3 regions of the Effusibacillus sp. SKA8 genome follow, and region 2 is predicted to be linked to each of the others. Evidence: riboswitches for the same ligand, from Rfam matches in the RefSeq annotation. Region 2 holds a riboswitch; each other region holds the start of a gene.

Region 1 (2,266 bases), on a different contig from region 2:
GCATCCGGACGGAGGCGGTACACAGCAAAGCGCGTATTACCGATATGGATCCGTCACGCATTGCCGCCGAACTGGAAAAGGGCAGAATCGTCGTCGTGGCCGGTTTCCAGGGGATAACCGAGGGCGGGGACATCACGACGCTGGGGCGCGGCGGGTCCGATACCACGGCCGTTGCGTTGGCGGCCGCTCTGAAGGCGGATCTGTGCGAAATCTATACGGACGTGGAAGGGGTTTACTCCACCGACCCGCGTGTCGTCAAGTTTGCGCGCAAGATTCCTGAAATTTCGTATGACGAAATGCTGGAGTTGGCGAATTTGGGCGCCGCGGTGCTGCATCCGCGGGCGGTTGAATATGCGAAACAATATCAGGTTCCGCTGATGGTGCGGTCGAGTTTCACACCGAATCCGGGAACGCTTGTCAAAGAGGAGGCAGCTATGGAAAAAGGGATTGTAGTACGCGGTATTGCACACGATCTGAATGTGGCGAAGGTGGCGCTGGTCGGCGTTCCAAACCGGCAGGACAACCTGCAGGTGATCTTCCAATCGCTGGCAAAAGAAAACGTCAATGTGGACATTATCGTGCAAAGCGTCGTTCATAACGATTGCAGCGATATTTCGTTTACGGTGACGAAAGACGATTTGCCCCGGGCGATGGATGTGCTCGGTGCATTGCAGCCCCGGTTGGGCGCGAAAGGGATCGTTTGCGAGGAAGACCTGGCCAAAGTGTCGATTGTCGGCGCCGGCATGATCAGCAATCCGGGTGTGGCGGCCCAGATGTTTCAGGCTCTGATTGAAAGCGGCATGTCCATCAAGATGGTCAGCACCTCGGAGATCAAAGTGTCCTGCGTGATTGACGCGGCCGATGTCGAGAAAGCGGTGCGGGCCCTCCATACCTCCTTTGGCCTGGATGCGATGGAAGCGGCCACCGTGGCGAAATGACAAAACAGCTTGATAGCGAATTGCATTTGCGTTCATGCGATGGCCGCAAACCTGGTGGCTTGGCCACACACGCCTGGCAGCAGGCAGTCTGGCGGGTTCCGCGTCTATTGTTCCGTCTGTCTGTTGTTCCGCGTCTTGACGATTCCCGTGACGCGTGATACACTCATTTCAAATTCAAACGAATAAAGCGGTTTTGACTCTTATCCAGAGCGGCGGAGGGACTGGCCCGATGAAGCCCGGCAACCGGAATCCGTAACCGACTTTGCGCGGCAGGGTTCTTGGTGCCAATTCCTGCAGGATCGATCGATTCTGAAAGATAAGAGGCGGCGAACAGAATTTGTGACCCCCTCTCAGGGGGTTTTTCATTTATGGTTTTATTTTTGGGGAGAAGTCAAGTGCGGGGTGATCGCATGGCGGTTCGAATTGAAGAGGGAATCAAAAAAGAATACAGGCTGCCGGACATGGTGCTGCAAAGCGGAAAGCTGTTATCCGGCGCGGTTCTTGCCTATGAGACCTTTGGAGCGTTGAATGCCGCCAAAGACAATGCGATTTTGGTCTGTCACGCGTTGACCGGCGATTCCCACGCGGGTAGCACGGCTGGAAATCCCGGCTGGTGGGACGGGTTGATCGGCCCCGGAAAAGCGTTGGACACCAACCGCTATTTTATCATTTGCGCGAATGTGCTTGGCGGCTGCTACGGATCGACCGGTCCCGCGTCGGTCAATCCGGCGGACGGGCGGCCTTACGGGATGCGCTTCCCGACCGTCACCATCCGGGACATGGTGCAGGCGCAATATCACCTTGTCAAAAGCCTCGGCATCGACCGGCTGTATTCCGTGATCGGCGGTTCCATGGGCGGGATGCAGGTGTTTGAATGGGCGGTGACATTCCCCGACATGCTTGAAACGTATATCCCGATTGCGACCTGCGACCGTTTTTCGTCGATGGGGATCGCTTACAACAATGTGATGCGGCAGGCGATCTGCAACGACCCCGATTGGTGCAACGGGGATTACTACGGCCGGACGTTTCCGGAAAAGGGTTTGAATCTCGCCCGGCAGGTTGGCATGATCACATATCGCAGTTTTGAGCTGTACGAGGAACGTTTCGGTCTGTCGATGGTTCCGACGGAAGATCCTTTCGGGATGGAATCCCGGTTTCAAGTCGAAAAGTACCTGCACTACCAGGGAACGAAACTGGTGCAGCGGTTTGATGCCAATTCGTACTTGTATCTGTTGAAATCGATGGACCTGCACGACGTGGCGAGGGGGCGGGGAGATTACGGCAAAGTATTGGACCGCATTCAGGCCCGTTCGTTGATGATCGGA
Region 2 (2,266 bases):
GATTATTGGTCCGGCGTGGCGATGAGCGGGGCGGAAATGGTGATGATGCCGCTTCGGAGGAAAAACGGATTTTTGCCGGATTATTCCTTGCTGCCGGCGGATGCGCTTCGCCGTGCCAAGCTGATGTTTTTGAACTATCCGAACAACCCGACCGCCGCGACGGCCGACGTGCCTTTTTTCCGTGAAACCGTCGAATTCGCGGCCAAAAACGGGATCGTGGTCGCGCACGATTTCGCCTACGGCGCCATCGGTTTTGACGGGCAAAAACCGGTTTCTTTCCTGCAGGTGCCGGGTGCGAAAGAAGTGGGCGTCGAATTCTACACGATGTCAAAGACCTATAACATGGCCGGCTGGCGGGTTGGATTCGCCCTTGGCAACAAGGCTGTGATCTCGCTGATCAATTTGCTGCAGGATCATTTTTACGTCAGCCTGTTTGCCGCGATTCAGCGGGCGTCGATTACCGCCTTACGGTCGTCTCAGGATTGCGTTCGCCGCCTGGTGGCTGTTTACGAGCGGCGGCGGGATGTGTTCGTCGGGGGACTGCGGGAACTCGGCTGGGATTGCCCGACCCCGAAAGGCTCGTTTTTCGCCTGGATTCCGGTTCCGAACGGCATGAGTTCCGCCGAATTTGCCGATTACGCGCTGGATCAGGCGCATGTGGTGATGGCGCCGGGCATTGGTTTCGGCAAAAGCGGCGAAGGGTACGTCCGAGTGGGGCTGCTGGCGCCGGAGGAGAGGCTTAGGGAAGCGGTCGAGCGTTTGAAAACCATAAGCCTGTAACAACCAACGCGCAAAATTTTTGTTGACACTGTGACACACTTATCGTATCATTTCTCTTAAGTTTGCAATATTTTAATTGAACAGTCAATTTGGCTCTTATCCAGAGCAGGCTGAGGGACTGGCCCGATGAAGCCCGGCAACCGGATGCATCCGCGGCTTTTTTCAAGCGATTGTGCAAAACGGATGTATCAATGGTGCTAACTCCTGCAGAATTGTTGATTCTGAGAGATAAGAGGCGCAGAAGACCGGTTTTGGATACGCCTCTTTTCTTTGCGGAAAAGAGGCGCTAATTTTTCCTGAACAAAATGACGGCATGCGTGACGGAAAGGGGCGGCAAGATGGGGAATTTCAATTTGCGGGATTATGCGGTGGCCGCGTACCTGGTTCACGAGCGTGAGGGCGATTTTCACAAAAAAGCGCAGAGCATCGCGGTGGGAATGACGGTCGGTTCCTGGACAGATCTGCCTGCCGAACGCCAGGAGCAAATGAAAAAGCATCTCGGACATGTGGTGTCTGTCGAAGAATTGGACACCGACGAGCGGGGGTACGGGAAGGCGCTGCTTCGGATCGCGTATCCGATCCGCAATTTTACGCCGGACGTCCCCGCGCTGCTGACCTCCGTGTTCGGCAAATTGTCGATGGATGGCGCGATTAAACTGGTCGGACTGGAACTGCCGGAGGGGTTTGCGCAACATTTTCCCGGCCCAAAATTCGGGATTGAGGGAATCCGGGAACGGTTGGGCGTTTATGACCGACCGTTGCTGATGTCGATTTTCAAGTCTTGCATCGGGTACGACACGAAGACGCTGGCGGAACTGTTTTTCCAGCAGGCGCTCGGCGGCGTCGATCTCGTGAAAGACGACGAGATTTTCTTCGATGAAACGTACGCGCCTTTCGAAAAGCGGATCGAAGCGTGCCGCAAGGCGGCGGAAAGGGCGGAGTCCGAGACGGGAAAAAAGGTTCTCTACGCGGCGAACCTGGCGGCGCCTGTGACGGAGATCGCGGACAAGGCAAAGCGTGCGGTGCGGGCCGGCGCAAACGCGCTGTTGGTGAACGTGCTCGCTTACGGGTATGACGTGTTGCACCGGTTGGCAGCCGACCCGGAGGTCAGCGTTCCGATTCTGGCGCATCCGGCTCTGGCGGGGGCGGTGTATCCGTCGCCGCAATACGGGATTGGCGCTCCGGTTCTGCTCGGAAAATTGATGCGGCTTGCCGGAGCGGATTTTGTCCTGTATCCGTCGGCTTACGGGTCGGTGGCGATGGAGCGGACGGAAACGCTGGCGATTGCGAAAGAATTGCGCGGGCCGGCGCTCGGGTTAAAACGGGCGTTTCCCGTTCCCTCCGCAGGGATTCACCCCGGGTTGGTGCCGCAGCTTTACGCGGATCTCGGGAATGATCAGGTAATTAACGCGGGAGGCGGGATTCACGGTCATCCCGACGGTTCGGCGGCCGGCGGCCGCGCGTTTGTGGCGGCGATCGACGCGGC
Region 3 (2,266 bases), on a different contig from region 2:
ATTCCGGCGCCGCGTCCCAATCGGCCTGATGAAAAGTCGAAGCTTGGTAAATCGGAACGCTGGATGCGCCGGTATTAGCGTCGATTTCAACGCCGGTGTGAACCGCCAAAGTGTCAAATTTCACTTGACAGCCACCCCGCTTCCGGCAGTTTCCAAAGCTTGCGCCAAATCTTCAATGATGTCCTCATGGTGCTCGATTCCGACGGAGAGACGCAGCAACCTGTCGGTGACTCCATAAGCTTCCCGGACTTCTTTCGGGATGTCAAAATGGGTTTGCCGCGCCGGATAGGTGATCAAGGATTCAACGCCGCCAAGGCTTTCCGCAAACGTGACCATTTTGACATTGGCAAGCAGCGGTTCGACCATCCTTTCATCCGCCACTTCGAAAGACAGCATGCCGCCATAACCGGACGATTGCCGTTCGTGAACGGATTTGCCCGGGTGACCGGGCAACCCCGGATAGTACACCCGAGTCACTTGCGGATGGCGGGACAACCATTCGGCGACTAAACGCGCATTTTCCTGATGCTTCTCCATCCGCAAGGCCAGCGTTTTCATCCCGCGAATCATCAGCCAGCAATCCTGCGGCCCCAGAACCGCTCCGATCGAATTTTGCAAAAAGAACAGCTTTTCGCCAAGCTCCTCATCCTTTACAACCGCCAGACCGCACAAGACGTCATTGTGACCGCCGAGGTATTTGGTGCCGGAATGCACGACAATATCCGCCCCCAGTTCCAACGGTCGCTGCAAATAAGGAGTCATGAACGTGTTGTCGACAATCGTGAGCAGTCCATGCTTGCGGGCAATGGCGGAACAACCGGCGATATCCGTGATTTTCATTGTCGGATTGGTCGGTGTTTCGATAAACAGCGCTTTTGTGTTTGCCTGCACGGCGGTTTCCACTGCCGCCAGGTCGCCGGTGTCGACATAGGTAACCGCAATGCCGTACCGGCGCAAAATTTGTTCCAACAGCCTGTAAGTCCCGCCGTACAGATCGTTTGACGCGATCAAATGATCTCCCGGTCCGAACAGCCCGGACAGGCAACTGATGGCCGCCATGCCGGAAGCAAACGCAAACCCCCTCTGCCCGTTCTCCAGTTTCGCAATCGCATTCTCTAAAACTTTGCGGGTGGGATTCGAGGTTCTTGTGTAATCGAATCCCGTGCTTTGTCCCAATGCGGGATGGGAAAATGTCGCCGAATGATGCACCGGCAGCGAAACGGCTCCCGTTGCCGGATCTTGACGGTTTCCAGCCTGCGCCAACCGCGTTTCAATCCGCATCTCAATTCCTCCCTTAAAACAAAACATGGATGTTTTACTCCGCGTTGGCCGCACAGATGCGGACGTTCTTGGCGGAGTGAGTTCGTAGCGGAGTGATTTAACAAAAAAAGTCTTTCTCCAAAGAGAAAGACCGGATGATTTCAGCAAGTCCTCCTCTTATCTGTCAGGAAAACATCCTGCAGGAATTAGCACCACAAATTCTGGCTTCGGTTTGAAAATCGTCCCCGAAAGACAAAATTCAGGTTGCCGGGCTTCATCGGGCCAGTCCCTCCGCCAACTCTGGATAAGAGCCATGAAATTTTTCAATTCCCGTTATAGAATACACTTTACTATGATTTATTCCGGTTCGTCAAGAGCAAACATTGCAGAGCAAACATTGCAGAGCAAACATTGCAAACAAACATTGCAAACAAACATTGCACGCTTGCGGGCAAAACATCGCCGCACGCGGATGGCTTGACAACAACTGCCTGCATCAACAAACAGACCGGGGACACACTACTTGTACAAAGAAGAAAGGACTGAAACAGAATGTCGCAAACGGCATCCGGCAGTTCCAAGCTTTCACTGCCGCCATTGATCGCTTTGGCAAGCGTTCCGCTGATTATGGTACTGGGGAACTCGATGTTGATCCCCATTCTCCCGACGATCCAGCAAGAACTTCACATATCCAAATTTCAAGCGAGTCTGGTTATCACTTTGTTTTCCATACCAGCCGGAATCATCATCCCGTTAGCCGGTTTTCTTTCCGACCGTTACAGCCGCAAAATTGTCATCATTCCCGCATTGATCCTGTACGCCCTGGGCGGCCTCATTGCGGGGCTGGCGGCATGGTTGCTGGCCAAACCGTTTACGGTTATCATGGCGGGACGAATCCTGCAAGGCATCGGCGCGGCCGGGACCGCACCCATCGCAATGGCTTTGGCCGGGGATATTTTTAAAGGGGGGAGCCGCAGCCAAGCGCTCGGCCTGATGGAAGCAGCAA

Evidence for each region. Region 2 has a riboswitch for S-adenosylmethionine ahead of AC4ED1_RS07615 (2,3-diketo-5-methylthiopentyl-1-phosphate enolase). Riboswitches for the same ligand answer to the same signal wherever they lie in the genome.
Region 1: it holds a riboswitch for S-adenosylmethionine, as region 2 does, so the genes downstream of both, metX (homoserine O-acetyltransferase MetX) here and AC4ED1_RS07615 (2,3-diketo-5-methylthiopentyl-1-phosphate enolase) in region 2, are expected to answer to the same signal.
Region 3: it holds a riboswitch for S-adenosylmethionine, as region 2 does, so the genes downstream of both, AC4ED1_RS01390 (trans-sulfuration enzyme family protein) here and AC4ED1_RS07615 (2,3-diketo-5-methylthiopentyl-1-phosphate enolase) in region 2, are expected to answer to the same signal.

The regions. Positions count from the first base shown of each region.
Region 1 covers NZ_JBZCSF010000004.1:140,967-143,232, forward strand. The annotation lists gene AC4ED1_RS05430 (aspartate kinase) at 1-938, shown strand, start outside; SAM riboswitch class I at 1,136-1,261, shown strand; gene metX (homoserine O-acetyltransferase MetX) at 1,349-2,266, shown strand, end outside.
Region 2 covers NZ_JBZCSF010000007.1:53,814-56,079, reverse strand. The annotation lists gene AC4ED1_RS07620 (pyridoxal phosphate-dependent aminotransferase) at 1-780, shown strand, start outside; SAM riboswitch class I at 874-1,015, shown strand; gene AC4ED1_RS07615 (2,3-diketo-5-methylthiopentyl-1-phosphate enolase) at 1,119-2,266, shown strand, end outside.
Region 3 covers NZ_JBZCSF010000001.1:268,434-270,699, reverse strand. The annotation lists gene AC4ED1_RS01395 (trans-sulfuration enzyme family protein) at 1-124, opposite strand, end outside; gene AC4ED1_RS01390 (trans-sulfuration enzyme family protein) at 121-1,281, opposite strand; SAM riboswitch class I at 1,435-1,571, opposite strand; gene AC4ED1_RS01385 (MFS transporter) at 1,813-2,266, shown strand, end outside.